DNA from 4 places in the Pseudarthrobacter sp. NIBRBAC000502771 genome. Region 1 is predicted to be linked to each of the others. Evidence: riboswitches for the same ligand, from Rfam matches in the RefSeq annotation. Region 1 holds a riboswitch; each other region holds the start of a gene.
What was found. A riboswitch is a leader RNA that binds a small molecule or an ion and turns the genes downstream of it on or off. The one in region 1 is predicted to bind cyclic di-AMP.
Positions count from the first base shown of each region.

Region 2: it holds a riboswitch for cyclic di-AMP, as region 1 does, so the genes downstream of both, NIBR502771_RS21020 (M23 family metallopeptidase) here and NIBR502771_RS21145 (C40 family peptidase) in region 1, are expected to answer to the same signal.
Region 3: it holds a riboswitch for cyclic di-AMP, as region 1 does, so the genes downstream of both, NIBR502771_RS16705 (M23 family metallopeptidase) here and NIBR502771_RS21145 (C40 family peptidase) in region 1, are expected to answer to the same signal.
Region 4: it holds a riboswitch for cyclic di-AMP, as region 1 does, so the genes downstream of both, NIBR502771_RS14130 (LysM peptidoglycan-binding domain-containing protein) here and NIBR502771_RS21145 (C40 family peptidase) in region 1, are expected to answer to the same signal.

Region 1 covers NZ_CP041187.1:168,713-176,110, reverse strand. Annotated here, with positions in the region: gene NIBR502771_RS00805 (hypothetical protein) at 1-7, opposite strand, end outside; gene NIBR502771_RS00800 (cold-shock protein) at 230-613, shown strand; gene NIBR502771_RS00795 (DUF3027 domain-containing protein) at 619-1,128, shown strand; gene serC (phosphoserine transaminase) at 1,240-2,370, opposite strand; gene NIBR502771_RS00785 (metal-dependent transcriptional regulator) at 2,665-3,366, shown strand; cyclic di-AMP (ydaO/yuaA leader) riboswitch at 3,474-3,715, shown strand; gene NIBR502771_RS00780 (M23 family metallopeptidase) at 3,726-4,547, shown strand; cyclic di-AMP (ydaO/yuaA leader) riboswitch at 4,659-4,853, shown strand; gene NIBR502771_RS21145 (C40 family peptidase) at 4,970-5,584, shown strand; gene NIBR502771_RS00770 (NlpC/P60 family protein) at 5,748-6,521, shown strand; gene NIBR502771_RS00765 (HNH endonuclease) at 6,793-7,293, shown strand; gene NIBR502771_RS00760 (NTP transferase domain-containing protein) at 7,349-7,398, shown strand, end outside.
Region 2 covers NZ_CP041187.1:3,542,291-3,549,688, forward strand. Annotated here, with positions in the region: gene NIBR502771_RS16530 (cation-translocating P-type ATPase) at 1-1,055, shown strand, start outside; gene NIBR502771_RS21020 (M23 family metallopeptidase) at 1,477-1,839, opposite strand; cyclic di-AMP (ydaO/yuaA leader) riboswitch at 2,262-2,457, opposite strand; partial or broken gene NIBR502771_RS21280 (hypothetical protein) at 2,629-2,847, shown strand; gene NIBR502771_RS16540 (NlpC/P60 family protein) at 2,923-3,696, opposite strand; cyclic di-AMP (ydaO/yuaA leader) riboswitch at 3,700-3,896, opposite strand; gene NIBR502771_RS16545 (heavy-metal-associated domain-containing protein) at 4,139-4,453, shown strand; gene NIBR502771_RS16550 (hypothetical protein) at 4,712-5,188, shown strand; gene NIBR502771_RS16555 (DUF305 domain-containing protein) at 5,337-5,981, shown strand; gene NIBR502771_RS16560 (F510_1955 family glycosylhydrolase) at 6,097-6,972, shown strand; gene NIBR502771_RS16565 (cytochrome c biogenesis CcdA family protein) at 6,978-7,398, shown strand, end outside.
Region 3 covers NZ_CP041187.1:3,578,619-3,586,016, forward strand. Annotated here, with positions in the region: gene NIBR502771_RS16695 (bifunctional SulP family inorganic anion transporter/carbonic anhydrase) at 1-235, opposite strand, end outside; gene NIBR502771_RS16700 (isoprenylcysteine carboxylmethyltransferase family protein) at 731-1,354, opposite strand; gene NIBR502771_RS16705 (M23 family metallopeptidase) at 2,342-3,166, opposite strand; cyclic di-AMP (ydaO/yuaA leader) riboswitch at 3,171-3,417, opposite strand; gene NIBR502771_RS16710 (hypothetical protein) at 3,820-4,458, opposite strand; gene NIBR502771_RS16715 (ZIP family metal transporter) at 4,607-5,869, opposite strand; gene NIBR502771_RS16720 (multicopper oxidase domain-containing protein) at 5,866-7,008, opposite strand; gene NIBR502771_RS16725 (metal-dependent transcriptional regulator) at 7,055-7,398, shown strand, end outside.
Region 4 covers NZ_CP041187.1:3,014,502-3,021,899, reverse strand. Annotated here, with positions in the region: gene NIBR502771_RS14150 (DUF1810 domain-containing protein) at 1-271, opposite strand, end outside; gene NIBR502771_RS14145 (DNA alkylation repair protein) at 292-822, opposite strand; gene NIBR502771_RS14140 (TraR/DksA C4-type zinc finger protein) at 819-1,178, opposite strand; gene NIBR502771_RS14135 (lytic transglycosylase domain-containing protein) at 1,200-2,549, opposite strand; cyclic di-AMP (ydaO/yuaA leader) riboswitch at 2,771-2,971, shown strand; gene NIBR502771_RS14130 (LysM peptidoglycan-binding domain-containing protein) at 2,975-3,814, shown strand; gene NIBR502771_RS14125 (YdiU family protein) at 3,922-5,385, opposite strand; gene NIBR502771_RS14120 (ribonuclease Z) at 5,369-6,316, opposite strand; gene NIBR502771_RS14115 (DUF664 domain-containing protein) at 6,309-6,833, opposite strand; gene NIBR502771_RS14110 (hypothetical protein) at 6,880-7,311, opposite strand; gene NIBR502771_RS14105 (AI-2E family transporter) at 7,369-7,398, shown strand, end outside.

The DNA of each region.
Region 1 (7,398 bases):
GAGTCATGGACGCAACGCTACCGCGCCTGGCGCGGTGCGGGTAAAGCGGGGCCTTGCGCCTGCGGCGGAACAGTGCCGCCCAAAGCGTCGATAGGCCATGCGGCAGGATAACCTTGAAGCATACAGACCAACACGGTCCCGGTTCGCCATACCCTGAACCCGCACAACCATGCGGATGCGGTGGTGGCCGGCCGTGTCTCATGACAGCAGAACGAAGAAGGTTGATTACGTGCCTACCGGCAAGGTCAAGTGGTATGACAAGGACAAGGGCTTTGGGTTCCTCGCGGGCGAGGACGGCCAGGAGGTCTTCCTGCCCAAGTCGTCGCTGCCCGACGGCGTCAGCGAGCTCAAAGCCGGCACCCGCGTGGAGTTCGGCGTAGCGGACGGTCGCAAGGGCGCCCAGGCGCTGGGCCTGCGCGTCCTGGACAAGACTCCCTCGATTGCCAAGGCCAAGCGGCCGAGCGCCAAGGACCTTGCCCCGCTGGTCCAGGACCTGGTGACGGTACTGGACAACCTGTCCGGGACCTTGTCCAAGGGCAAGTACCCGGACGGCAACAAGGGCAAGGCCATTGCTGCCGCCCTCCGCAAGGTCGCCGACGAGCTCGACGTTTAGCGCCGATGACTCCCGATTCCGAACAGCCGGGCACGCCGGTGCAGGAGCAGGCTGCCAGGACGCCGCCCAAGCGCAAGGCAGGCGTGCCCGTGTGGCGCACGGGCAAGCCGGACGCTTTCCTGGCCGCCGCCGTGGACACTGCCCGGACCGTCGTGGAGGGCATCACGCCTGCGGCCACCATCGGGCCGCACCTGGCGGCCAAGAGCGAGGGCGACCGGCTGGTCACCCACCTGTTTGAGTCCCGGCTGCCCGGATACGCGGGGTGGCAGTGGTACGCGGTGCTGACGCGCAACTCCCGCTCAAAAGTGGTCACGGTCAATGAGCTGGGCCTCCTGCCGTCGGAAGATTCGATCCTGGCCCCGGAGTGGGTGCCCTGGGCCGAACGTGTCCGCCCCGAGGACCAGCAGCAGGAGTCCGAAGCGGACAGCCAGGTAACGGCCGCCGCGGAAACTGAAGGCCACGCAACAGCGGCTGACGATCCAACTGACGACGCCGGCACGCAAGCGGAAGCCTGACCGCACCTCGCCACCGGGAGCCCGGCCACCCCGGAAGGGGACAACGAAATCGGCGCCGTCCGGGATGAACCGGGCGGCGCCGTCGTATGTTGTCCTGACTGTTCTCCGCGCCTACTTCCGCAGCTCGCCCACCACGTAGTCGATGCTGGACAGCAGGGCTGAGACATCGCTGGGCTCGATAGCCACGAAGGTGGCGATCCGCAGCTGGTTGCGGCCCAGCTTCCGGTAGGGCTCAGTGTCAACGATGCCGTTGGCGCGCAGGACCTTGGCCACGGCCGCGGCATCAACTGATTCGTCGAAGTCGATGGTGGCGATGACATTGGAGCGTTCCTCCGCGTTGGCCACAAACGGGGTGGCAAACTCGGAGGCCTCGGCCCAGCTGTAGATGCGTCCGGCGGAGTCTGCGGTGCGTGCGGCGGCGAAATCCAGGCCGCCGTTGGAGTTCAGCCACTGGACCTGGGTGTCCAGCGTGACCAGCGTGGACAGCGACGGCGTGTTGTACGTCTGGTTCAGGCGGGAGTTGTCGATGGCGGTCTGGAGGTCCAGGAAGTCCGGGATCCAGCGGTTGCCTGCCTTGATCCGCGCGGCGCGCTCGAGGGCGGCCGGGGAGAACAGGCCCAGCCAGAGGCCGCCGTCGGAAGCGAAGTTCTTCTGCGGGGCGAAGTAGTAGACGTCGCTTTGGGCAACGTCCACGTCCAGGCCGCCGGCCGCGGAGGTGGCGTCCACCAGGACCAGCGATCCCTCGTCGGCTCCGGAAACGCGCGTGACAGGGGCAGCAACACCGGTGGAGGTCTCATTCTGGGGCCAGGCATAGACATCAACGCCTGCCTCGGCCTGGGCCGCCGGCCGCGTGCCTGGCTCGGACTTGATGATCGAGGAAGCCTCCAGGAAGGGCGCCTTGTTGGTGGCGGCCGCAAACTTGGACCCGAACTCGCCGAAGGACAGGTGCTGGGCCTTCTTCTCCACGAGGCCGAAGCTCGCGACGTCCCAGAATGCCGTGGAGCCGCCCACGCCGAGGACCACTTCATAGCCCTCCGGGGCGCGGAAGAACTGGCTCAGCCCTTCGCGGACGGATCCCACCAGGTTCTTGACCGGCGCCTGCCGGTGCGAAGTGCCGAGGATGGTCTTGGACGCTGCTGCCAGCGCATCGATCTGTTCCTGGCGGACCTTTGACGGGCCGGCGCCGAACCGCCCATCCTTCGGCAGGAGGTCGGCGGGGATCGTGATGCTGGTGTCGCTCACAGGTGCTCCAATTCGGCGGGGACGAAAGTTTGGTCCGGACGGGCGGGTCATGGCCCGGCCGGCAGCAGGCGATGGCTGCGCAGCGGGCCTTCACCATTCTGCCTGAATGGCAGGGGCGGCGGGAGCCGGCGGGCCCAAAGTCCAGACAATGAGACGCGCCGTCCGGGCGACGCCGCCCGACGCTCGGCTATTCGGACAAACTCAAAATAGGCTAAGCTGGCCCCCGGACTACCTCGCGGGAAGAGGCGATACGGTGGGACAACGCAAGGTACTGCGCTCGAGGAGCTGAGCTGGATGACGGATCTGATCGACACTACGGAGATGTACCTCAGGACCATCCTGGAGCTTGAGGAAGAAAACATCGTTGCCCTCCGGGCCCGTATTGCCGAGCGCCTGCGCCACTCCGGCCCTACCGTGTCCCAGACCATCGGAAGGATGGAGCGCGACGGGCTCGTGGTGGTCTCCGGTGACCGGCATCTGGAACTCACTGACACCGGCCGCAAGCGGGCAACCGAGGTCATGCGCAAGCACCGGCTGGCCGAACGCCTGCTGGCCGACGTGATCGGCCTGGACTGGGCCTACGTGCATGACGAAGCCTGCCGCTGGGAACATGTCATGAGCGAGCGGGTTGAGCGGCGCATTTACGAGATGCTGGACCACCCTACCGAATCGCCCTATGGCAACCCCATCCCCGGGCTCGCCGCCCTGGGTGGACAGCCTGCCACCGGCGGCGCCGACGGAGCCATCAGCCTGGTCGAAGCCATGAAGGGCTACGCATCGGCCTCTGTTGTCACCATCAGCCGGCTCGCTGAACCGATCCAGGTGGAGCCGGAACTGCTGGCGCAACTGGACGAAGGTGGAATCCGGCCCGGTGCCGCCGTGGCGCTGGAACGCGTGGGTGACTACATCTCCGTGCGGGTCCCGGGCATCGAGGGCGCACTGGAGCTGCCGCCCGAGGTTGCCGCCCACGTTTTCGTGGCCGTGTCCCAGCCCTGAGGCCCGGCCTTTTACCCCGGCAAGGCACTTCCACGCAAAGATAACGGAATTGTTACCTAGGGTCTAAAGGCCCTATAGTGGAACCAATCGTTGATACTTAAGCGTTACCCGATCCGGAGCCGAGCTCTGCCAGCGGATCGGGTGCACGAGTCGTTACTGGCAGAGGCGGGGGAACCACAAGCGGCAGCGGGGGACTGCCTTGGGGTGAAGTCCGTCAGCAGCAAGCCTCTCCAGTGAAGGATTCTTCCGGGAATACCCCTGTGCAGAAGCTTGCCGCGGCGGGCCGGGTCTTTGATCTCTCTGACCCGAATCCGACAGCTAACTCCGCAGGCTTTTCCAGAGAGGAACCCTTCTTGACCATGCAGACCTCCAGGGGGCGCCGCCGCGCAGCCAGCCCCCCTTCGGCACCCCGGGTTGTCGAAGACGCAGCAGTGGAGCGCCCCCGCGATCTGCATCGCGACGCGCGCCGCCGTCGGGGGCCCCTGCGGCAGGTAACGGAGTTCGCCGCCGCAAGCGGGATTGGCCAGAAGGCCGGAATCGCCCTGGCTGCCACCGGACTGGTGCTGACGGTCACAGTGCCGGCCACCAGCCCGGTCATGGCCACTGATGCGTCCGGCAACGCGCCCCTGGCAGCTTCCTCCGTCAGCCCGCAGCCGCAGATTTCCGCTGATGTTGGTGCCCAGATCGACTTCAGCCGCTCCGCCGTGGTGACCCAGGCTGACCCGGACGGGAAGCTCAAGCAGCTCCTGAGTGCCCAGTCCGCCGGCTCCGTCACGCGGGCGGCGTCGGCCGGCACCCTGGCTGCACCACTAGCCTCCCTCGTCACCGCGTCACCGTTCGGATACAGGGTGAGCCCGATTACCGGCGGCTCCGGCGACTTCCACCGGGGCCAGGACTTCGTGGCTCAATGCGGGACGTCCGTCCTTGCCGCTGCGACCGGCACCGTTACCTTCGCAGGCTGGCACCAGTTCGGCGGCGGAAACCGGGTGGTCATCGACCACGGCAACGGACTGGAAACCACGTATAACCACCTGTCGTCCTTCAACGTCAAGGTGGGCCAGACGGTCTCCCGTGGAGAAGTCGTGGCGCTCAGCGGCACCACAGGTGCCTCCACCGGCTGCCACCTGCACTTCGAGGTGCAGGTCAACGGCGAAGTGGTCGACCCCATGGGCTGGCTGTAACGAATGATTGCCCACTCTCAGATCGCAGCGACCTGCCGTGACCTGAATGTGACATTGAAACAAAACTGCTGTACCGTCTAACTCGCGTCAACTTTTCCGAAGTTGACGCTCTTGAGTGGATTGCCTAACTCTGCCACCGCTCAAGGTCCGTTCGCATTTCATCGTCTGGCAGGGGCGGGGGAACCAATTTTGGCCTTCTCTCCAGAAGGCCTTGGGGTTAAGTCACCAGCTTCCCAGGAAGCTGCGTGGCCGGGTGACTCCCATCCGAATCCGACAGCTCACCTCGCAGGCATTGGGAGAGGCTACCTTCGTGTCTTCACGCCATCATTCTGCGCGCCACCGTGCGCAAACGGTTCGCACCAGCCCCTTGGACGCCGTGTCCAAGGCCGTGAGTGCAAATGCCGGGACCGTAGGCTGCCGTAGTGGCAGCCGCATCGGGCCTGATCCTGAGCATGGGCCTGCCAGCAAACGCCGCTGACACCACCGCCGGTGTCTCTGCATCCACCGAGTCCGGCTCGGCACAGACGGCACTGGCCGTCACGGCCGCCCCCACGGCCACGGTTTCCTTCGAGCGCCCGGTCGTCAAGACCACCGCCGCTCCGAAGGTGGAGGCGGTACGTCCCCAGTCCACCGCGCCGGCCGAACGCGCCGCCGGCCAGGACGCCGCTCCCGCCGCCAAGGCTGCCGAGACTGTCTCCGCCGCAACCTCCGGCATTGCAGCCATCGCCTACACCGGCATCGGCCACTCCTATGTATGGGGCGGCACCAGCCCGGTCACCGGCTGGGACTGCTCCGGGTTCGTCCAGTGGGTCTACGCACAGGCCGGGATCAGCATCCCGCGCACCAACGCGTGGAGCATCATGACCCCGACCTCCACCCCGCAGGCGGGCGACCTCGTTGTCCAGAACGGCGGCGCGCACGTGGGTATCTACGTCGGCAACGGCATGATGATCAGCGCGCTCAACCCCTCCCAGGGCACGCTGCTGCACTCGCCCGCAGCCACCGGTACCTCGTCGTACTACCACCTCAACAAGTAGTTCTTGGGCTTAGCGCTCCAAGGGCTATTTCTTTGCCCACAGCTTTTCCGCTAGAAACCAGATCCCCGTTCGGGATGCGCCGGCGTACCCCCAAGATGCCGGCGCGTCCAGCCCCCTTTGCCTGCCTACACGCGGTCCGAAGGAAAAACGAAAGAGAGAACTCATGACGACTCGTGCTACCGCACGGCACCGCGCCGAGGTCACCAAAACCAACTCGATCGCCATCATTGCCAAAGCTGTCAGCGACAACGCCGGTGGCATGGGCCGCCAGGCTGCTGTTATCGCCGCGGCCTCCGGCCTGGTCCTGACCAGCGGGCTCGCAGCGAACGCTGCCGACGCCAACGTCAAGCGCGATTCCGCTCCGGCGTCCCAGCTCGAAGTTGAATCGGCCGTCGACGCCCCGATTTCCGCGGCTTCCACCATTGCCATCAGCTACGAGAAGCCTGCTGTCACCACCACGCCGGCTCCCGTCGTCGAGCCCGAGCCCCAGGTCCAGGTGCAGGAAGCTGCTCCCGCGCCTGTGGCGCAGCCTGTTGCTGCTGCCAAGGCCACGGCCAAGGTTGTTACCGCCGCTGCTCCGGCTGCTCCCGCCGCCCAGGTTTCCGCAAGCGGGAAGGGTGCAGCCATCCTTTCCGCCGCATACGCCCAGCTCGGCGTGCACCAGGACTGCACCATGCTGGTGACCAACGCACTGGCTGCCGTCGGCATCCACTTCCACGACTGGCCGGCAGGCTACCTGTCGCTGGGTGACACCGTGCCCATGTCCCAGGCCCAGCCCGGCGACCTGCTGTACTACGCCGACGGTGGCGGCGGCATGGCCCACATTGCCGTTTACGCCGGTAACGGCATGGCCGTCCACGGCGGCTTCAATGGCAACGACACCGTGGTCTTCAGCGCCAATGTTGGCTCCGGCCCGGTAGCCATCCGCGTACGTTAGGCATTCCTGTGCCGGCCTTAACAAGCGCCGGCCCGCGTGCTGCTTGCCAGAGGACCCCCGCCAGCAAGGCGGGGGTCCTTTGCGCTTAAGGGCTTTGCCGCCGGCGCCTCCGCCCTTTCCCTGGCATGGTGACGGAAGGGGCCTCCGGGGCGGCGATTACCTGATTCTGCACTTCTTTGTTTACTCTTGTGATGTCGATCCATAGCCCGGACATGCCGAGGGCAGCCGGCCCTCGTGCCCCTGACGGGTGCGGCCGTGAAGAGGTAAGTGCATGCGCACTCTCGTTCTGAATGCTGGATATGAACCGCTGGCGGTTATCACTTTCCGCCGGGCGCTGGTGCTTGTGCTCACGGGCAAGGCAAGCGTCGTGGCCGAAGGGGAGGACCCGGTGGTGGGGCCCACCGACGTCCTGGGCCGCCCGTCCGTGATCCTCCTCAACCGTTACATCCGGCCCAGGTACAACCACTCAACGGCCGTCAGCCGCAGGGGCGTACTCCGGCGGGACGGTCACAAATGTGCCTACTGCGGCAAGGCTGCGCACACAATCGACCACGTTCACCCAAAGTCGCGTGGAGGTGCCGATTCGTGGGAGAACCTGGTGGCCGCCTGCCTGCGGTGCAACAACGTCAAGGGCGACCACACTCCCGCCGAGATGGGGTGGACCCTTCGGTTTGTTCCCGAGCCGCCGCACGGGACGATCTGGCAGATCAAGGAACTGGAGAAGCCGACCCCCGCATGGGATCCGTTCCTGCTGCCGGAGCGAGCTGCCTGACGGTTTCCCGGCGCCTCCCGGCACCGGAAAGGGTGCCGGTCGCTAGGCTGGGGGGGTGCACAAGAACAGCTTGGCTTTTGATGCCCTGATCCTGGCCGGGGGACG
Region 2 (7,398 bases), 1.1 Mb from region 1:
TGGGTCTGGCAACTCCCACGGCACTGCTCACCGGGACCGGGCGCGGCGCGCAACTGGGCATCCTGATCAAGGGCCCGCAGGTCCTGGAAGACACCAGAACCGTGGACACCATCGTGCTGGACAAGACCGGGACCGTCACCAGCGGCAAACTGTCCGTCTCCGCTGTCCGGAGCCTGACCGGGGCCGACGGGGACGAGCTGCTCGCCCTGGCCGGGGCGGTCGAAGCGGCCAGCGAACACCCCGTGGCCCACGCCATTGCACGGGCCGCACGCGAACACGGTCCCCTGGCGGCGGTGGCCGACTTCGTCAGCGCCCCGGGCGGGGGCGTGCGCGGCACTGTCAACGGACGCTCAATTGTCGTCGGACGCGCCGGCTGGCTTCGGGACAATGGCATCGACACCCCTGCAGAAAGCATGGAACATCTGCACGCGCTGGAGGACTCCGGAGCGACCGTGATCTGGGTCGGCGTGAACGGAGAGGCCGGCGGCCTGATCAGCCTCACCGACACCATCAAGCCGGGCTCAGCGGCTGCGATCGGCAGGTTCAAGGAGCTCGGACTGCGTCCGGTCCTGCTGACCGGCGACAACACAGCCGCGGCGCTGGCCGTTGCCGCGCAGGTGGGCATCCCGGCCGCGGATGTGCTGGCAGGGGTCCTGCCAGAAGGCAAGGTTGAGGCCGTGCGCCGGCTGCAGGAGACCGGCGGAACCGTGGCGATGGCAGGGGATGGCGTCAACGACGCCGCCGCCCTGGCCCAGGCTGACCTTGGCATCGCCATGGGCAGCGGGACCGATGTGGCGATCGCCGCAGCAGACCTCACGGTCATGGGAAGTGACCTCGGGCAGGTCGCGCAAGCCATCGAGCTCTCCCGAAAGACGCTGGCCACGATCAAGACCAACCTGTTCTGGGCCTTCTTCTACAACGCCGTGGGCATCCCGGTCGCCGCGCTGGGCCTGCTGAACCCGATGATCGCCGGGGCCGCGATGGCCGCCAGCTCGGTCCTGGTGGTGACCAACTCGCTGCGATTGCGCCGCTTCGGACGGGCCGCGATGAGGTGAATCCCCTTCCGCCTGCGGCAGGGATGGTGAAGGCCGGTGATACACAACCCCCAAAGGCAGTGCATCACCGGCCTTCAGCAGTTTATTCACCGGCGCGGACAAACGTCGCGGCGCCTTTGGGGTCATCCGGGTCATGGGGCAGAACGCAAGTTCGTGGACGGACACGACGGGGTCGAGCTGCGGCCGTGTGCCCCGGTAATGCCTGTGGCCATGACGACCTGTCCAGTTAAAACGGACGTCATGTTTCTGGGCCTCCAGGCTGGCAGAAGAAGGTAGGAGAGGATCCACTGAGGCAGGCGCGGGACCGGTACGGCTGAAGCGCCGGAGGAGGTCCGGTCATCGGAAGCTTCCTGTCGGCGCCACTCTACGTTTCCGCAACCATGAACAGCTGACGGACTTGAAGCCGGAAACCGGTCTCTCCTTATATGTAGGCCGAGGGATTTACGGTCGCACCGTTAATCAGGACTTCGAAATGCAGATGGCAACCAGTTGACGCCCCGGTCGTACCAACGCCGGCAATCTGTTGGCCCTGCGTTACTGGTTGCCCAATCGAAACACCGATGCTGGCCAAGTGGTTGTAAGTGGTCTTCATCCCGTTGCCATGATCCACAACGATCCGGTTGCCACTGCCATAGGGGCTCCAGCCTGCCTCAACGACTTTCCCTGGGCCTGCAGCGAACACCGGGGTCGAGCATGCTCCTGTCAGGTCGATGCCGATGTGCAGTTCGCCGGCAGCTCCGGTGATGGGGCTGACACGGAATCCGAAGGGGGAGCTCACGTTCATGGCGGCCAGTGGTGCCCTCAGGCCGCGGGACTGTGCAGTGGGGGCCAGCGCAGCCGCCGGTGCTACTGGAGTCGATGCTGCAACCGTTCCGGCAGCCTCCACGGGCGACGCAGGTTTAGGAGCCGGCTGGGAGGTTACCGCGGGGCTGTCAAAGGTCAGGGAGGCGGTTGGCACTGCGGTAACTGCAGCCTCAACGGCAGGAACTGCGGACGCGGCGGCCCGGTCCGGAGCTCCGGCTCGGCCACCCGGGTCGGCCTGCGCGGCCGAAAGGGCCGTGAGGGCGATCATTCCCGTGACGGCAGCTGTAACGCCCCACTGATGGCTGCGCAGCAGAATGGCAGCGTCACGCAAAAGGGGGCGGCGTGTCCTGGTAGCAGGAAGGGCACGGCGACGGCCGTGTCTGGGCTGGGCAGACAAGATTGTGGTCCTCTCGGCGCCGGCGAAGTTAGCTGTCGGATTCGGACGAGTGGACTGTCCGGCTGCTGGAGGACGCGCGGTAACGCAGCCGCCAGGTAGCTTCACCCCAAGACGCGCTCCGGCGCCGTAAGTGGATCCTCCGCCCCCGCCTTGAGAAGCTCATAGTTATTGACCGCCGGCGGGGTTTGGCGTAGCGGTCAACACATACCCGCCAGGGGTATGCCTCTCTAGAGTAGCGAATCGTTCGCATAAGTTACAAATCCGTTATTCATTCCACTCGCGGCTGCTTGACCCAAGCAGCTGCGCATTGCCCAATAGTGGCGGCGTACATCGCGATCGGGGGATCCGGCGATGATGGGGGAGTGATCTGGCCAGGTCGCCCAACCGATTGACTGTCCCCCCGGACGCTGGCGCCCCCTTAACACCAACCGGTTCTGGGCGGTCTTCTACAACGCCGTGGTCATCCCGGTCGCCGCGCTGGGCCTGCTGAACCCGGTGATCGCAGGCGCCGCGATGGCCGCCAGCCAGGTCTTGGTGGTTTCCAACTCGTTGCGGCTGCGCCGCTTCGGGCGGCCCGCAATGAGGGTGTAGTCCCGATTGCGGCAGGGATGCTGAAGGCCGGTGATGCACAGCCCCCAAGGCAGTGCATCACCGGCCTTCAGTGGCTTACTTACCGGCGCGGACGAACGTGACGCTGCCCTTGGACGTCATCCAGGTCAGCGGGTGTACGGCGGTTTCGTTCTTCCCGTTCAGACCCGAGCTGAGGACCTGGCCGTTGCCGACGTAGATTCCCACGTGGCCGGGCTGCATGACCATGTCACCAGGCTGCGGGTCGGTGACCACGGTGCCGTAGTTCATGAACTGCATCGGGCCCAGGTCCCCGACAGGGATGCCGGCAGCGTTGAGTGCGTTTTCGACCAGCCGGGTGCAGTCCTGGATCATGCCGATTTGGGCGTAGGCGGAGGAAACCATGATGGCGTTGATACCGCTGGCCGCGGGCGCGGCTACAGGAGTGGCGGCAGCAGGGGCAACCGTCACCTGCGCCTTCACGGGCGCAGCCGTTGCAGCCACCGCGGGTGCGGCGGACGCCTTGGGCGCCTCGACGGCGACCGGCTTGGGTGCTTCCACGACCGGAGCCGGGGTGGTCTCCACCGCGGGACGCTCGAAGGAAATCTGGACCGTTGCATCCGCACTGAGCGGAGCCTGGACCTGGCTGGCGACTTCCATCGCCTGAACCGGCTCCGCCTCACGCTGGGCCGGGGCATCGGCTGCCTGGGCGGCAATGCCGCTGGTCAGGACAAGGCCGGACGCCGCGGCGATAACGGCCGCCTGCCGGCCGGCGGCACCGGCGTTTCCGGCGACCGATTTGGACAGCACCGCAAGCGTGCCGGTCTGGACAGGGACCGCGCGGTGACGGCCGTGAGCTTTGCGCATGGGCATGAAAGGGCCTCTCCCACTGCCTGCGGGGTTAGCTGTCGGATTCGGATGGGAGACACCCGGCCGAGGCTGGTACCAAAGGAACCAGGCACGGCTTCACCCCAAGGCCTGCCCACAGCAGGCCAGTGTTGGTTTCCCCGTCTCTGCCGGACGAAAGTTGCGAACGGATCCCGGGCAGCGGCAGAGTTAGGCAAGTCTGCTCGGGAGTGCCGCATTCGGAGAAACCGGCACGGCTTCGACCGTACTTCACGCACGCATCACTTGTCACATTTGAATAACATAAGATGCAGATCACAGGTCGTTTACTTTCTTCCTGATACCCCCACCCGGTATAGTTTCTGCTGTTGTCAGTGAAGTGGTATGTCCCGGCCGGCCCCTGCGCCCGGCTCTCACAGCCGTTCAATCCCAGCGCCCATTAGTCCTTCGTCAAGGAATGGAAACTGACATGTGTGGAACCGAAAACCGTTCCCAGCTGCCGCTTGCCGCGGCATCGGGGTGCAGCTGCTGCTCGACCGAAGCCGCCCCTTCCCCCACCGCAGCCGCCGGTGCCACTACCGTTGAATTCGCTGTGGACGGCTTGACCTGCGGGCACTGCGTGCAGACGGTCGAGAAGGCTGTCTCTGCCGTTGATGGGGTGGAATCTGCCTCCGTTGACCTCGTCCCCGGCGGCCGCTCCCGCCTGCGGGTGCAAGGTACGGTCGACGCGGCAGTGATGCGGGAGGCTGTGACTGCGGCCGGGTACACCTTCGCCGGCATCTAGAATCTGCATGTCCCCGGCACCTTCTGCTCGCGCCGGGGCATTGTGCCTCCCGGCGAGGAGGGCCATTTCCGCAACGTCACCACCCGCAGGTGCCCCCGGGCGACCTGAAAAGCCGCCCATCCCGGTGCCGACGTCGCTGAGCGGGAGCGGCAGACGGACATGCAGGCCCGCGCGTTGAACTAGAAGGAGCCGGCCGGCAGGAACATCCTGCCGGTTTACCCTTGTTGTGAGAGAACTCTACGGAAAGGAGGAAGAGTCGTGACTCCAGCGCATCGTCGCCTTTTCACGGCCTTCCTCCTGAGGGGAGGGTTCCTGACCGCGGCCCTGGCCGTCATTGCCGGCATCTTCGGCATGCACGTTATGGGCGGTGCCCACGACATGCCCCCGGGCCCCACCATGTCAATGGCAGGACCAGGGGGGACGACGCAGCTGCAGGCCATGGCGGCCAGCCACGTCCACGCCATGGGGACGTCCATAGGCGTGGCTTCATATGATCCGGCGGCTGCGGGTTCCTTCTCCTCGTCGTCCTGTGACCCGGCGGGGTCGTGCACCGAGATGTCTGCCGGTGACGCCGCTTGTGTCCTTGCCCCGGGACATACGACTCTCTCAGCTCCACTGCCGGGAACAGCGCCCTATGATCTGCCCGATTTTGGTGCCGCCGCTTTACTCGGCAGCATCTATTCCTACTCACCGGGCAGCCCCTCCCCCGGCGACCTCTGTATCAGCCGGACGTAAATCACTCCACCGCGCCGGTGCCTTCAACCGGTGCCATCGTCCAGCCAGATGGCCTGCAGCAAACACACCAGACCCCTTAGGGTTTGCCGCTGCATGCTCCCCCTTCCAGGCGGATCCCCCCGCTGATACTTTGAGGACCCTGATTTTCATGAAGAAGACCCTGACCATTTCGGCTGCCGCCATCGCCGCAGCCATCGCCCTCGCCGGATGCTCGGCCGGCTCCGGAACGGGGAGCTCGAACGGAAGCAGCATGCCAGGCATGGACCACGGCAGTTCCGGGATGATGTCATCCACCGCGGCCCCCGCAAGCTCAGCTGCGGCTGCGGCTGCCTTCAACGACGCGGACACGATGTTCGCGCAGATGATGATTCCCCACCACGCCCAGGCCGTCACCATGAGCGACATGATGCTCAAGAAGCAGGGTATCCCTGCCGCAGTGACCGACCTGGCCACCAAAGTCAAAGCCGCCCAGGGACCGGAAATCGAAAAGATGACCGGCTGGCTTCAGAGCTGGGGCCAGCCCACCGCCGCAGCGACTGACATGGCATCGAACCACGCCATGCCCGGAATGATGGGCGGAGACGACATGGCCAAGCTCGAGGCCGCGCAGGGCGTTGAGGCGGCCAAAGTGTTCCTGACCCAGATGATCGCCCACCACGAAGGCGCCGTCACGATGGCCAGGGCAGAAACTACCGACGGCAAGAACACCGATGCGGTCCAGCTCAGCAAGGACATCGTCAACGCCCAGGAAGCCGAGATCCAGGAAATGAAGGACCTGCTGGCCACCCTGTAGCCAGCGCCTGAACGGGTGCCGGCTCTCTTCCCCCTGGGGGGCCGGCACCTCCCCTGTCACCCTTCCCGGTTACCCTGGTCCGCCCGGTTGGCCGGTCCATCCTCTGGAGTTTCCCGTGCCCCTGCACTTTTTTCGCCATCGCCGCCCGGCCGCCGCTCTCGCCACGGCCGCTGCCCTGCTGTTGACCCTGTCCGCCTGCTCCCCTGGCACAGCCACACCCGATGCCGCGTCCCCGGCTGCAGCAGGGCGGCCCAGCTCCCACGTCCACGGGCTGAGCGTGAACTCCGAAACCGGGCAGATACTGCTGGCGACCCATGAAGGGCTCTTCGACATCTCTAAAAACACGGGTGTCAAAATCGGACCAAGCAACGACCTGATGGGTTTCACGACCGCCATGGACGAGGGCGTCTTTTACGCCTCCGGCCATCCAGGCAAAGACTCAACAATGCCCAACCCTCTGGGACTACTCAAGAGCAATGACGGGGGAAAGACCTGGGCACAGGTCTCCCGGCAAGGGGAATCGGACTTCCATACGCTGACCACAACCAAGTCCGGACTCGTCGGCTTTGACGGAACCATGCGCACCAGCACCGATGGCTCGACGTGGAAGACATCGTCTGCCGGGTTCACCCCCGCCGTCCTGGCCGGCAACCCCTACAGCGACACCGTGCTGGCAACGACTCCTGAGGGCCTCCGACGGTCCTCCGACGCCGGGACCACCTGGACCATGATCCAGGGAGCGCCGGTTATCCAGTTCGCCGCTTTCGCCAGCGCCGCGGAAGCGGCCGGGGTCACCCCGGACGGCAGCGTCTATCTTTCCGTGGACGGGGGCCTTACCTGGAGGAGCACCGGAAAGATTGACGGCAGTGTCCAGGCCGTCGCCGCATCCGAGGGATCCGGGGGCACCCCGTGGATCTGGGCCGCCACGATGAGCGGGCTCGTCGTATCCACCGACGGCGGGGCAACCTTCCGCCCTGCAGACGCCGCCTGACGCTGATGGACATCGGCGGGTTTTTTGCCTCCACCGTTACCTCCGGTGCGCTGCTGATCGCCATCCCGCTGGCGATGACCGCGGGCCTGGTATCTTTCCTCTCCCCCTGCATCCTCCCCCTGGTACCCGGCTACCTCGGTTTCGTCTCCGGCCTGACCGACCCCACCCAACCGAAAAACCGCCGCCGCGTCCTGGCAGGCGTGGGGCTATTCGTGCTCGGATTCGCGGCGGTCTTCACCCTCTACGGCGCGGCATTCGGTGCGATCGGCTCCTGGCTGCTGCGCTGGCAGGACGCACTCATGCGCGGCATGGGCATTGTAGTGATTCTGATGGGGCTGGCACTGCTGGGGCTGATGCCCTGGCTGCAGCAAACCCGCAAAATCAACCTCGAAAGGCGGACGGGCCTGGCCGGGGCGCCGCTGCTCG
Region 3 (7,398 bases), 1.1 Mb from region 1:
CACCGACCGCAGCAGCGATGAGACCGGCCATGACCGGAGCTCCGGAGGCCGCGGCGATGCCCAGGGACAGCGGCAGCGCCACCAGGAAGACAACCAGCGAGGCCGGGGCATCGTCCCTGAAGCCGTGTAGGAACGTCCTCCTCCCGCGCGGGGCCGCGCCCCTGTGTGGAGCGCCCGGGGGCGGCGCGACGGCGGAAGGGTCGACGGTATCGGACAGGTCAGACGATAAGGCCATGATTTCCTTCTAGGGAGGGGAAGCATCGGTCCTCAACAACGTATAACGGCAAGGTAACAGGGTGATGTCCGGGGCCCGAGTGTTTGCTGAGACTGATGGTGCGTCTTGTCGACCTGAAAGAGCCGGAGATCTGCAGTTGGGGCGGCTGCCGCAGAGGCGATTTCCTACCTTGAGCTTCTCAAAGTGCTGCGCGAATTCTGCCCCATTCCTCATGGTTTCCGTCCTTGTCATTGGCCCAGCGCAGCGGGCGGGGCTAGGTTCGGTTGGCCGGCGTGCAGGATGTCCCTGTCGAAGACAGCTACATATCCCGAGGCGACCATATGAGGGTCGGGTTCTTGTGCGCGGATGCCACGGTTGCCCTTCACGGGAACAGTGTTTTTCCCTGGTGCTTTCCTCTAAGTAGCGGGTGGCGTCGGCAGCTGAAGCGGTGCGCGGTCCCGGGTGGACGGCATCAGCTGCCTGCCGGGGTTACAGACTGCCGTCCCGTGCCAGACATCAACGCTCATTCCGCTGATCAGACCGTAGCCGTCCGATGCCGGGTAGGAATCGGCCCACCCGTGAGGCGTAGTCGGTATATGCGGTGCCATGCGTACGGCGCAGGTATGGCTCTTCGACACGCCGCACCTGCATCTGGGTGCCGACAAGGATGGCGGCGAACCCGGCGACCGCGACCACGTTGGGCACCATCAGCGTCAGGCCCAGGAACGCCAGGAACACGGCACTGAAGATCGGGTTGCGGACGAGCCGGAACGGGCCCCAGGTGACCAGGACGGTTCGCTCGGTTTCGTCCACACCGATACGCCAGGATGCTCCCATCGCAAGTTGGGCGGCGAAGGTAGCCAAGATGCCGAGCACGGCAAGTGCCGTGCCGACACCGCGAGCCACCGGGTGGTCCAGAACCTCGAGCGGCGCGAGTCCGGTCAGGTCTGCGATAGGCGCGGCCACGCCCGTGATCAGGGTGCCGAATTCCATGCCCCAGTGCGCCCACCATTGCAGGGATCCAGGCCCGACCGAGAACTGCCGGATCCCGGCGTCGCCCGTGCTGCGTCGCTGGATCACGTGGCGCGCGACGTCGAGCAGGGCAAAAACTCCGGTGAGGATGAGAGCAGCGACAGCCATCACCCATCACCCCTCGTCACTACCCGGTTCATCAACATTATCGAATCGCTTCCTGCCGCCTAGGCTTTTTACCATAACTTTTTGGCGATCCAGCGGCCCGGACGCATCCGCCTCCGGCAATTTCCAGATTGCTGACACTGCGTAAGCTGTTCTGCCCAGCCCGGCTTCGATGACCTTTGGTGAGTGACCGGACGCGCCCCGGACCGGGCCTCGACCGTACTTCGGAGATCAGAGATGGCGGCGTGCATCTTTCACTTCTGCGCCGGCCTGGATCCCCTCGCTTGCGCTACCGATCGCCGGTATAAACGCGAAGCTTCCAGGGGACATGATTAGCGTGTGACGAAATTCGGCCCGAGGCCTGGAGGCGGCGGGTAGCGGGCCGACCCTGCCCAGCATGTCATCGGCGTGGCGGAAAGATGCTCGGCACGGGCTCGGCGTTGGACCGCTAGGTCCTGTGCGAAAGCGCCCCAGCTTCGGTGATCCCGGCCCGGAGTCCGTCCGGCTGCAGGGCATCTCTCCGTTCGCATCAGCGGCAACTTTTGCCCTCATCGCCAGGAGCCAGCGCCAGAGATCGCATCAGATCCCGACGCTCCACGGTAGAGCCGCGCACCAGCCCGGACTGTGGCCGTCAGGACGACCCGGGTTTTCCGGGAACGTGGACTGCGCCGAACTCAGTGATCATTTCCACTTCTTCCAGCGTCAGGAGTGCCGGCAGCTCAGGCGCACGGCCATCCCGGCTACCTCTGACGTGCAGCGAGTGCACTGGGCCATATGCAGCGCCTACATCTGCGGCATTACCGGGAATATCTTGTCCCGGCACACCGGCTACGAAATCGGACATCACCAGGGCCGTCCTGAAAGCCTGTCAGACCGTCTGCACGGACTCCCGGACGAGTGCGAATCGCATGCACGAGCACATTGGCGTATCTGCATGGAAGCCGGCCGCCGCTGCGAGCAAGCTTGCGCGGAGCCCGCTATCAGTTGAATTTAGAGCCAGCCGGTGGGGTCGACAACTTTCCCGTTGACTTCAACCTCGAAGTGGAGGTGGCAGCCGGTGGAGGCGCCCGTGGTCCCACTGAAGGCCACCACGTCTCCCCGGGATACTGCCTGCCCCTTGGTCACGTTGAAGGAAGACAGGTGGTTGTATGTGGTTTTCAGGCCGTTGCCGTGATCCACGACCACGCGGTTCCCTCCGCCATACTGGTCCCAACTTGCGAAGGTGACGGTGCCTGCGGCAGCGGCCAGGACGGAAGTGCCGCACTGGGCGACGAGGTCCTGTCCCCGATGGAAATCTCCTGAACCGCCTGTGATGGGACTGACCCGGAGCCCGAACGGCGAAACTGTGGTCATCGCAGCGAGCGGAGCGCCAAGAGTTCCAGCGGAGGCTGCGCGGGTGAGGGCACCGGCCGACTGGGCACTGAGCAGTTGTTTCAACTTGCCGTCCGGGTCCGCCTTCGTGGCTACCGGGGAGCGGCTGAAGTCGATTCGAGCTCCCGGCGCCGCGGAAATTTCAGGCTGTGGGGCGGCGGAAACGGCGGACGCGGCCTGAACGGGTTCCTGGGCGGCCATCACAGGGCCGGTCACCGGAACAGTCACGGTGAGTGCCAGGCCCGTTGCTGCCAACGCGATGCCGCCCTTCTGGCCGATACCGCTGGAGGCGGCGAAATCAGTGATCTGGCGGAAGGGTCCCCGGCGACGGCGTGCTTCTCGCTGCGGATCGCGGGGCCTGTCCGCGGTAAACACCTCGGTCGCCCGGCGCGCCGAAGCGGGGCCTGTCGCGCGTCGGCGGCCCCTGGAGTATTGCCTGGCCAAGATTTTTTCCTCTCCGGGTAAGCCTGCGAAGTTAGCTGTCGGATTCGGGTCAGAGAGTTCAAAGACCCGGTCCGCCGTAACAAGCACTCTGCGCAGAGATGTCCCCGGAAGGATTTTTAGCTGGATGAGGGCTTGCTGCTGACGGACTTCACCCCAAGGCAGTCCTGCGACTGCCGGTTATGGTTCCTCCGCCTCTGCCAGTTGGTGACTCGTGCACCTGATCCGCTGGCAGAGCTTGGCTCCGGATCAGGTAACGCTTTGGTATCGATGCTTCAGGCTCCACTATAGCTGACTAATCGGACCGTAATCGTTCCGTTAGCTTTGCGGAAGGGGCGTCACGGCATTACGTGCGCCGGGTCAGCGCAACTGGAGGAGTCGGGGTCTCGCCCATCCCGTGCTGCTCATCGTCGCTTAAATATGGTTAAGGATTCGGAACGCCATCATTTGGCCTTGACCACTATCGGCCCGTCGCCTTTGATGCCGTCTGCCGCCTTTGCCCCATGTGGCGGCGGCTGCGGAAGCTCTGACGTCGGACTTGATTCTTTCATTTGCCAGAAGGGCCCGTCCGAACCACATGAGACCGGCAATACTGACTTCACCCGCAGTTCGTTCGGGTGGAAACCTTCGCATTCTCCGGTGGGAACAGCGGATCGTCAGGGCAGCCTGGGCTTCCGCCGGGCGTCCCGGCGTCCCAGGAACACCGCCGCCCCTCCCGCCATCAGGCTCAGGATGAGAAGCACCCAGCCCCCGACCGTGAGGGCTGACGCCGCAGCCACCGCGCTGGCATCGGGCGTGGCAGGAGCAAGGGCGGCGTCAACGGCAGCGTTGGCCCACAGTCGGATGATGACGAAGAGTATCGGCGCCATCCACAACGCCCAACGCACGGTCTTGACGGCCACGTTCGTGCCGATCAGCAGGAGCCAACTGAAGCCGAAAATGAGAGGAAACAGCGTCCCCGCGGTTTTGTGGACGTAGCCGAGCTGCCCGCGGGCGTCATCGTCCATGGCAGCGCGCAGCTGCCCAACATACTCGGTGGAAAAGCCGCCCACAAGGGAATCCGGCATCGCGAGACCGCCGGACAACTGCGTCATCTGGTTCAGCGTGAGCAAGTGCAGGTACCAGAACAAGAAAAGGCTGGCTACGACGCCGGCAACAACGATCAGGTTGCTGTTACCTTGCGCCTTTTGCGGCGACCGGCTGGTTGTGGAGTTGATCACAGGAGGCAGTTGGTGGGCGGGGACCGTGGCTTTGCTGCCGTGTTTTTTGATGCGCTGGGCGGGAGTCTTGGCCATGGCCTCATTATCCCGCGCCAGCTTGATCCATCAGGACAACAACCTGATCGAACAGGTCGGGACCGGCGGGATGGATCCCTACTGTCTCAACGGCTGCCATGGTCAGGTGGCATGGCACAGGCCTCCGCCGGCACGGATTTGGCCGGTTTCAGGCCACGACGAGCAGGCCGGTGCCGAACATGACGGCCAGGCCTGCCACGATTCCCCCGGCGGTCAGCGGCGTGAAGGTCTTTCCTTCGGGGTCCTTGAGCATTGGCAGGAGCTTGACAGCGACCTGGCCGACGGCCCCGGCGCCGAGACCGAGGAGGAATGCGCCCAGGGTGGGCTGGTACACGGTGGAGCCGATCAGTGCCCCGAGCACGGCAGGGGCGCCGGCGATCAGGCCCAGGACGGCGAGGCGGGCAAGGGAGGGTCTTGTTCGGGCCATGGGGGTGACGATGGCAAGGCCTTCGGTGGTGTTGTGGATGGCGAAGCCGATGATCAGGGAGGCGCCCAGGGCCAAGGAGCCCACGGCGTAGGCCGAGCCGATGGCGAGGCCCTCTCCGAGGTTGTGCAGCCCGATGCCGACGGCGATCAGCAGGGCCAGCCTGCGCGGCGAAAGTGCGGCGGGCTCCCCTGTGGTGTGCAGGTCCTGGTGCCGGCGCATCCAGGCGTCGGTCGCCTCCAGCACCAGGTAGGACAGCAGCGCCCCCAGGATCACGACGAGGGGTCCGCCGAAGGCGCTGGTGCCGGCGACGAGATCAAAGGCCTCAAGGGTGGCGTCGAAGGTCAGGAAGGCCAGCAGCCCGACGGTGACGCCGAGCAGTCCGCGCACCCAGGCGGCGGAGGAGCGCCGGACGAAAGGCATCCAGAGCATTCCCAGCGCCACCGGAATGACTCCGACGTAGACGCCGAGCAGTGCCATCAGGCCGAAAAAGGAGCCGTCGCGTTCGGGGCTCAGCGCGGCGGCGTCGATGGCGGCGGGGATCTTGCCCCCGATGGAGGTCACCAGGGCGATCTCGTAGGGGTCCCCGTCCACCCAGTGGTAGCTGACGGTGATGGTGCTGGTCTGCAGCGGGGCCATGGTCTCGGTGGTCTGGGTGAAGGCTGCGTAGTAGTCCGAGACGTCGACCTGGGCGATGGCCACCGGGTCCGGGCCTTCGTTGCGGACAGTGATGATGATCTGGCCCGGGGTCAGCCGGACGTCCTCCACCGCCACTTCTTCCTTGGGTGGAACTCCCTGGCCGAGCCGGGACAGGCCCGGGCCGTTCAGCAGGGAAAACAGGCCCAGGAGGACGGCTATCAGGACCAGGGGTCCGAGACCGAGCAGCCACCGGGGTTTCGGCCGCCGGACGACTGTCTGATCTGTTGACCTGGATGCCGACGCTGACGTTGATGCCGGTGCGGCGGGTGTGGTGTGCGTGCGTGTCATGATGCGCTCACCTCGAAGAAGCCCATCCAGCCCAGTTCGGCGAATTCGGTCTTGTGCGCGTGGAACATGTACTTGCCCGGATACGGGAAGCGCAGCTCAAGCATGCCGCGCTGGCCCTGAACCTGGGAGATGGTGTCCGTGTATTCGCTCGGTGTCAGCATGGTCCCGGTGGGGTAGTAATGGAAGAAGTTCCCGTGGACGTGGAACGAGTTGATCGGGTCGTATTCCAGCACGTTGATCAGGTGGATCCGCACGAGTTCGTTCTGTTTGACCTGGACCGGGTAGTCCATGAAGTGGAAGGGCAAGCCGTTGACGGAGTAGAACTCGTTGTCGTCCCCGCCGTCGGTGTTGTAGCCGTTCATGACCATCACCATCTCGTCATCGGCCTTGGGCCGGCCCTCCTTGGGTTCGATAATGAAGGCCCCGTAGAGGCCTTTGGCGATATGCGGGGCCAGCGGTGACTGGTGGCAGTGGTACAGGTGCGTGCCAAACGGGGTCGCATTGAACTCGTAAGTGAAGCTCTGCCCAGGGGAAATGGACCCTGGGCCGATTCCCGGAGTGCCGTCCATTTCGGCCCTGTGGACACCGTGGAAATGCATCGTGTGCGGGTGCGCCCCTGCGTTGGTGAAGTTGATCCGCAGCGCATCGCCTTCCCGGGCCCAGAGCGAGGGTCCGGGGATCCGGCCGTTATAGCTCCAGCCCGGAAACGTCACCCCCGGAGCGATCTCGAAATCCTTGTCCACCGCCACGATGTCCCACTCCCGCAGGGTCCGCCCGTCCGGCAGGGTGCTGGTTTTGCCGCGGTCAAAGTCCCGCAGGATGGACGAAGGGTCAATCCCTGCCCGCTCCACGGGCACCGATCCGGTGGGGAATCCGGCATGCCCGGCCTGTGTCATCGCCACCGATGCCGGGGTGCCTGCGTTCGCAGGCTTGTTGGCGGCCGGTGGCTGCATGGCGCCGTGATTCATGCCTTCCGGACCTGAGGTTTCCCCCGGGCCTTTGGGTTCCGGTGCGGTAAAGGCCGACAGCGCGGGCACGGCAGCAAAGGCGGCGGCACCGGACAGCATCGCCCGCCTGCTCGGCATTTTGGACTTTGCCGATTTCAGGGCGTCCACAGGACCTCCATCTTCAAACATCATTGTTTGAGAAGTCTAACATTCATGTTTTGTTGATAAAATCTCTGTTATGCCTGTTTCCGACCTGACCCATTCCGCCCAGGACTACCTCAAGCTGATCTGGACCGCCACCGAATGGTCCGCCACGCCGATCACCATTAGGGTCATGGCCGAGCGCTTGGGGGTGACCCCGCCCACGGTCTCCGACGGAATCCGGAAACTGGCCCGGCAGGGACTCCTCTCCCACGCCCCCTACGGCAGCATCGAACTGACCGATCTCGGACGGGAGCATGCACTCACCATGGTCCGTAGGCACCGGCTGCTGGAGACGTTCCTGGTCGAGGTGCTCCACTATGGCTGGGATGAAGTCCATGACGAGGCCGAAGTGCTCGAGCACGCGGTGTCGGACGCCCT
Region 4 (7,398 bases), 1.6 Mb from region 1:
ACTGGTCGGCGTGGTTTGCCAGGACCAGTGAACACTCCAGGAGCCGTGGGCCCAGCAGCTCGTGGTCCAGGTACGCGCGAGCCTCAGCAAGGGACGAAATGGCGTACCTGCGGGATGTGGCGCTCTGTCCCAGCCCGGCAAGCTGGGGGAAGACAAACCACATCCAGTGGCCCGACTTCCGGCCCACCTGCAGCTCGCCCAGTGCCTGCTCATAGGTTCCGCCGGTGTTTTGGGCGGCAACAAAACGCTCAAGGTCAAACGGTTCATTCATATGGATCTCCTTGGTACGTTTCACATGGACAAGTATTTTTCAAGGGCGGCGGCTGCCGCCCGGAGCCCGGGGTCCGGATCTTCCCGCCACCGCGCCAGGACAACGCCGGCCCGCTGCCGTTCACGCCCGCCCAGCCCCGCAAGCAGCGGGACCAGGACATCGGAGAGCAGGGGCGCCGCCAGGTCCCCTGCCCGGGCGGAACGGAGGAACCCTTCCAGCCGGGTCAGGTCGGAATGCCGGAGCAGCCGCACCCGCGACTGCAGCAGCACCACGGCGGCCAGGCGGCGCTCGAACACCGGCCGCGAACCGGGCCGCGGCTGTCCCCACAATACGGAGGCCAGCATGACCGTGCCGTCATGGTCCAGGTCCTTGAATTTCCGCAGCGCGTCACGGACCGTCCCCCGGACGGCCCCCACCGACGATCCATACGAGGCCAGCTGCCCGCCCAGCCGGCTCCCGACGTCGTCGGCCCGGTACCAGGAGCCCTCATTCTGCAGCGTCCGGTCGACGAACTCCGCAGCCGCCGACACCACCTCCGGGGCCTCCGTCATCGCCCGCGGCCGGACGAGGCGTGCAGGATGCAGAACGGCGTCCATGGCCGGGCTTCCAGGCGGCCCTCGGCAATAGGCTCCCCGCACACCGCGCAGGTTCCGTAGGTTCCCGCGGACAGTCGGTCAAGGGCCGCTTCAATCTGCCCAAGGCCGGCCGAGCTTTGTTTCAGGAGCGCTGAAGCCTGCGAAAGTTCGAAGGCAATGGTGGCACCTTCGGGATCGTGCTCGTCATCCACATTGGAGTCCTGGCGCGCCGAATTTGCGGCCTCGATATCCGCCCGCAGCGCCGGCAGCAGTGCCACGCGCCGGGCCCGCTCCTCTTCGAGCAGCGCGCGGAACCGTTCGAAATCAGGCATGGGGACAGCCTAACGCGTCAATCAGTACCAGTTCAGGGCGGCGGAGTGGTTCCAGGCCGCGCACGGGGAACCATACCGGTCCTTGATGTAGCCAAGGCCCCAGTCGACCTGCGTGCGGTAGCTGGTGAGCCAGTCGCTGCCGGCACTGGCGTACTTGCCCGGCGGCAGCGCCTGGGCTATTCCATAGGCACCGGAGTAGGCGTTGGTGGCCGTGGTCAGCCAGCTGGACTCCTTGGTCCACAGCTGGGCAAGGCACAGGAACTGGTCCTGGCCCCACCCGAAGGCGGCCAGGCGCCCCGATGCATAGCTTTTCGCTCCGGCCGGATCGTTCACCGCACCGCCGGGAACGGAAGGAACGACGACGACGGGCGGAGCCGGCGGGGCCGGCGCCTCCGGGGCGGCCGGCCCGGGATCGACAGCGGGAGGAGGGGCCGGAACGGGTTGGACACCGCCTGGCTGGACGGGACCTGCCGGGGCCGGGTTTGCCGCGGGCGCGGGTGCCTTCGGCTGCTGCGCCGCCGCGGCGGAGGCCCTGGCCGCGGCCTCCGCCTGCTGCCGGGCCTGCTCCTGCGCGGCGGCGCGCTTGGCCGCCTGGGCCGCCTCGTAGGCAGCCTGCGCCGCCTGGCCCTGGCGGTACTCACCCTCAAGGGCCGCCGTCGTGCCTTTCAGGGCTGCGAGCTGGGCTGTCAGCTCGCCGCCATGCCGCTGTTCCTCCGCCACCTGCCGGGCCAGCGAATCCTGGGCCGCGCGGGCGGACTCCAGCGTTGCCTTCGCCTCCGCGGCAAGCCGCTCCCGCTCGCTCCTGGCAACCTTCTCCTGGTCGGCAAGGGCGGCGGCTGCCTGTTCAGCGGCCGCCGCCTTGGTGACCAGGGCCGCAGTCTTGTCCCCCACGAGCTTGACCAGGTTGAGCCCCTGGACGCTGTTGGTTCCCAGGGCATCCAGCGCCACGAAGAACCCCGTGTTGGTTCCGCCGGTTTTGTAGGACTCGACAGCCAGGGCGCCGAGGTCTTTCCGGTAACGTGCCAACTCCTGGTTGGCGTGGGCGGACCGGGCGGAAAGGGTCTCGAGGCGGGAAGAAGCTGCCTGGAGCCCGGCGTCGGCGGCAGCGTACCCTGCCGCCGAGCGCACGGCGGCTTCCCCTGCCGCCTCAGACTCGGCTTCGAGGCGGGACAGCAGTCCGTTGATGATGGTGATCTCCCCCGCCTTCGAAGCTTCCGAGGACTGGGCCGCCTGCACGTCTGCCCACGAAGGATACCCGCCGGTTGGGGGCGGGTCGTCGGCAGTGGCCGGAAGGACAACGGTGGCGGCCAGGGCAACAGCCGCCAGGCCCCCCAGCACGGGGAACCTGGCGGTGGTCACGAACAGGGGCATAGTCCCGAAGCTTACCGGCGGATTGGAGGGGCACGCAGGAAGCCGTCTCCACATTGTTACTTGGACGGCAGCCACCGCCATCAGTCGAGGTCAGGCGGGAAGCAGGCTTATCGTCCACACGTTTGCGCAATTCGAGAGGGCAGCCTCGTATGTTACCTAAATGTGACAATCGCCGTGCCCATGGGTTAGGGTCGTCAGGTGTCCCTCTCAGACGGGACATTCCCGTCAGTATGCCGAGCCCTGCCGCTGACCATGGGATCCAACCGCTCCAGTTGGCAGGGACGGGGGAACCAAGTTTCCACGGCCACATGTGGCCTAGGGGTTAAGTCGGCAGCGCCTCCCTCCATCGCGGGGCCGCTCCCGGCCGGGTATCTCCAGCCCGAACCCGACAGCTCACCCCGCAGGCATGGGAGAGGCGATCAACCGTGTCAAAAAATTCCATTTCAGCCCGCCACCGCGCGACTCCGGCCCGCTCCATTGTGCTCGAGGGCCTCGCCGTAACAGCCAAGTCGCAGGCCCGCTCCCTGGGCCGCCCGGCGCTCGCTGTGGCAGCAGCGTCCGGCATTGCGTTCGGCGTGGGCGCCCCGGCCCACGCTGGCGTAACCGCACCGGACACCACTGAGCAGACCAGTGTGCAGGCCACCGCCGCAGCACCGGCCGCAGCCCCTGCCGCAGCAGCAGGGAACGTCCACACCGTGGTTTCCGGCGACACCCTCGGCGCCATCGCCGCGGCGTACGGCGTCAACCTCAATGACGTCCTGTCCGCCAACGGCCTGGGCCTGTCCTCGGTCATTTACCCGGGCGACCAGATCCAGATTCCCGGCGCCGGTTACACCGCAGCGCCGGCACCGGCCCCGGCTGCAGCACCCGTGCAGGCGGCAGCCGCCACCGCACCGGCCAACACCGGCATGAACATGTCCTACGCCTCGGCAACGCCTGTGGCTTCCACCACGGGCACGGGCACCGGCGCGGCGATCCTCGCCTCGGCCTACAGCCAGCTGGGCGTCCAGCAGGACTGCACCGCGATGGTTGAGAAGGCACTGCGCTCCGTCGGCAAGTCCGTAGGCGACCTGGCCCCCACCCAGTTCTTCCAGTATGGCACGGTGGTGGGCTCTCCCGCCCCCGGTGACCTGATCATCACCTCCGGCCACGTGGGCGTTTACGCAGGCAACGGCCAGGTTGTCAGCGGCGGCGTCAACGGCTTCGACACGCAGGTGCACTCCATCAGCTGGCTCGGCGGGTACTCCGCAGTGCGCGTAGCCTAGTCCCTGCCGGTCGGGCCCGCATGGCGGTGCCGACTGTGAAGGAGGGTGGCAGCCGGGAAACCGGCTGCCACCCTCCTGTCTTTAACGCACCCGCCGCGCCGCCGCGGTCAGGTCCCGCAGAACGTCATGTAGCTGCCGAAGTCCTCCGGCGGTCCCTGCATATAGCGTTCCAGGCCGGGCCGTTCAGTGAAGGGGTGGCTGACAGCTGCCAGCAGCTGCTGCAGCGGAGCCCGGTCCCCTCCGGTGGCTGCGGACAGCGCCTCCTCCACAAGGTGGTTCCGGGGAATGTACGCAGGATTCACGCTGTCCATCAGCTGAGCGTCCGGCTGGAGATCCTGCCACCGCACCAGCCAGGAATCAAGGGCGGCAAGGTCAAGGACCATGCCGCGCACGGGGCGGCGGTCCCCTCGGGCGGCTTTACCCAGGTTGCGGAAGAACAGGGTGTAGTCCACGGGTCCGTCCTTCAGCATGTCGAGGACATCATCCACCAAGGCCCCGGCGGCGCCGCTTTCATCGACGCCGTCCAGACCCAGCTTGGCCGCCATCCCCCGGGTCCATGCCTTGCTGTACTGGCCCCGGAAACCGCCCAGGACCTCCACCGCCGGGGCCACGGCTTTCTCCTGGTCCTGGTCAATCAGCGGGAGCACGGCCTCGGCGAGCCGGGCCAGGTTCCATTCGGCCAGGACCGGCTGGTTGGCGTAGGCGTAGCGTCCACCGACGTCGATGGAGCTGTAGACGGCGGCTGGGTTGAAGGCGTCCATAAATGCGCAGGGCCCGTAGTCGATGGTCTCCCCCGAGATGGTCATGTTGTCCGTGTTCATGACCCCGTGCACGAAGCCAATGAGCATCCACCGGGCGACGAGCTCTGCCTGGGCGGAGACAACTGCCGCGAACAGCGCAAGGTAGGGGTTTGCGGCATGGGCCGCCTGCGGGTAGTGCCTGCCGATGGCGTGGTCCGCCAGCCGCTTCAGGAGGTCCATATTTTCGGTTGCGCGCGCGTACTGGAAGCTGCCAACGCGCAGGTGGCTGCCCGCAACCCGTGCCAGGACGGCGCCGGGCAGCATGTCATCGCGCCGAACCTGCCGCCCGGTGGCCACAACGGCGAGCGAACGGGTGGTGGGAACGTGCAGTGCGTGCATGGCCTCACTGACAATGTATTCACGCAGCATTGGCCCGACGACGGCGCGGCCATCCCCGGCGCGCGCGAATGGCGTCCGCCCCGAGCCTTTGAGGTGGACGTCCACGAGGCGGCCGCTCCGGTCAATGACCTCGCCCAGCAGCAGCGCCCGTCCGTCACCGAGCAGGGGCGAGTACCCGCCGAACTGGTGCCCGGCATACGCCTGTGCCACAGGTGTGGCACCTGCTGGAACGTGGTTTCCCACCAAGAGCCGCACCCCCTCGGGGCTGCGCAGGTACTCCGGGTCAAGGCCCAGGTCCGCTGCCAGTTGGTCGTTCAGGACGAGGAGCTCCGGGCTGGGCGCTTCCTCGGCCCGCCAGGGCACGGCGAGTTCCGCCAGTTCCCGGGCGAATCGGCCATCGAACGTGACCGTGGATTCAGCTGCTGCCGTCATGGTTTAACCCTATCCCCGCAGTTGGACCGGCACCCTCCCGCGCCGGCTGCCGCCGCCGCGGAACGGGGATGCGGTCAAGGTCCTTGGCCGCGATCACGGTAACCCCCGGGGCCCGCGCCTGCGCTTGTCCTGCAAGCAGGGAGACGTCGTCACCGTACCGTGCGGAGAAGTGGGTGAGCACCAGGGTGCGCGCCCGGGCGGACGCTGCCAGCTCCCCCGCTTGCCCCGCAGTGAGGTGAAGGTACCGCTGAGCCAGGGTACCGTCGTCGTCACTGAACGTTGACTCGGTGACCAGCATGTCTGCCCCGTCCGCCAGCTCTTCTGCGCCGGGACACGGCGCCGTATCCATGATGAAGGCGAAGCGCTGGCCCGGCCTCGGACTGCTCATCTCTTCCAGCCTGACTGCCCCCAGTGCGCCATCGCGCTGGAGCCGGCCCACGTCCGGGCCGGAGATGTCTGCCCCCTGGAGCCGCTCCGGCAACAGGGTTCGTCCGTCAGCTTCCCGGAGCAGGTAGCCGTAGGTCTCGATGCGGTGCTTCAGGGGCCGGACCTCCAGGCCTTCCGCCACGGGCCCGGGGCCCGAATGCGGATGGAGCCGAAGGTCGATGCCGGGTGAACTGACTGACACCAGCGCCCGAACCACCGGGTCGCCGGAGGCCGGGTAGTGCAAATGGACAGGGTGCGGCACGCGGTTCAGTGCCATTCGGGACAGCACCCCGGGGAGGCCGTAGCAGTGGTCTCCGTGCACGTGGGTGAGGCAGATCCTGGTGATGTGGCTGGCCGCCACACCCGCATGGATCATCTGGCGCTGGGTGCCCTCGCCGGGGTCGAAGAGCAGGCCCGCGCCGTCCCAGCGAAGAAAGCAACCGTTGTGGTTCCGGGTCCGGGTTGGGACCTGGGAAGCGGTGCCCAATACCACCAGTTCACGCACCGCGGGCGTCTGCCGTCCCTGGGTGCAGGCCCCGCGCGTATGCCGCCTGGCCGACGTGCTGGAGGCAGTCCCCCAGGATACTGACCAGCCGCACCCCGAGGGTCACCGGCGGGTCCCAGTGCCGGTCAACCACCCGGTCCAGGTCGGAATCGACGAGGCCGTCGAGGACTCTGGCGGTCTGCCGGTGCACGGCTTCGTAGTACTCCTGGAGCAGTTCCCGGGGCGCCGTGACGGCATCCACCTGCTGACTGGAGTGCCCATAACCTGTGTCTCGCTCCCCGAGCGGAAGGCCAAAGCGGTCTACGAATCCTTCCGCCACCCAGACCTGTTCCAGGCCCGCGGCGGAGGCCACCTGCGCATCTTCAACCCGGCCCGTGTGCCAGATCAGCCAGGCAATTGAATTGCCCTGGCCGCCTGGGCGGTCCTGCAACTGCGCTGCCTCGAGGCCGTCGAGTGCCTGCCGGACCAGGCCAGGGAGCCGGCCGAAGGCTTCCTGCAGCAGTTCCTTGGATTGCATGGTTCTCCTCCCCACTTCGGGCCGGGCCTGTTACCAGGCCGGGTTGCTAGCGTTCCAGGTCGTCAGGCTCGAACTCGCTCAGGGGCGAGCCGCCAAAGTTTTCCTCGTCGTCGCTGGCGTCGGCCTCAAGGCCGGTGGGGACTTCCCCAAAGTCGACATCCGCGGCGGCTTCGCCGAGGGTGGGAGCGTCCGGCGGCACCTGCTCATCACCGGAGCGGTACCGCGCCTGGGCACTTTCATCCCGCAGTGCCTGGTCGCTCAGGAAGTCTTCCTCCCCGCCCGTGCGGGCCTCGTCCTGCAGCAACGGGTCTTCCTGCCAGCGGTCCGGGTTGTTTTCGGCAGCGCCGGGGTAGTTGTCCGGCTCCCCCGCCACGGGGTCCAGTTCAAGGGACGACGCCGCGCCCGGTCTTCCATCCAGAAGGACGTCGTCTTCCTCCACAAGTTCCAGTTCATCGTCGGGGACGTTTTGTTCAGCCATGGTGATGCCTTTCTGGTTGACTGTTGGGCAGACAATAGTAAGCATACTGACCACCAAATGCTGATGGAACATCGGGTGCACACGGCA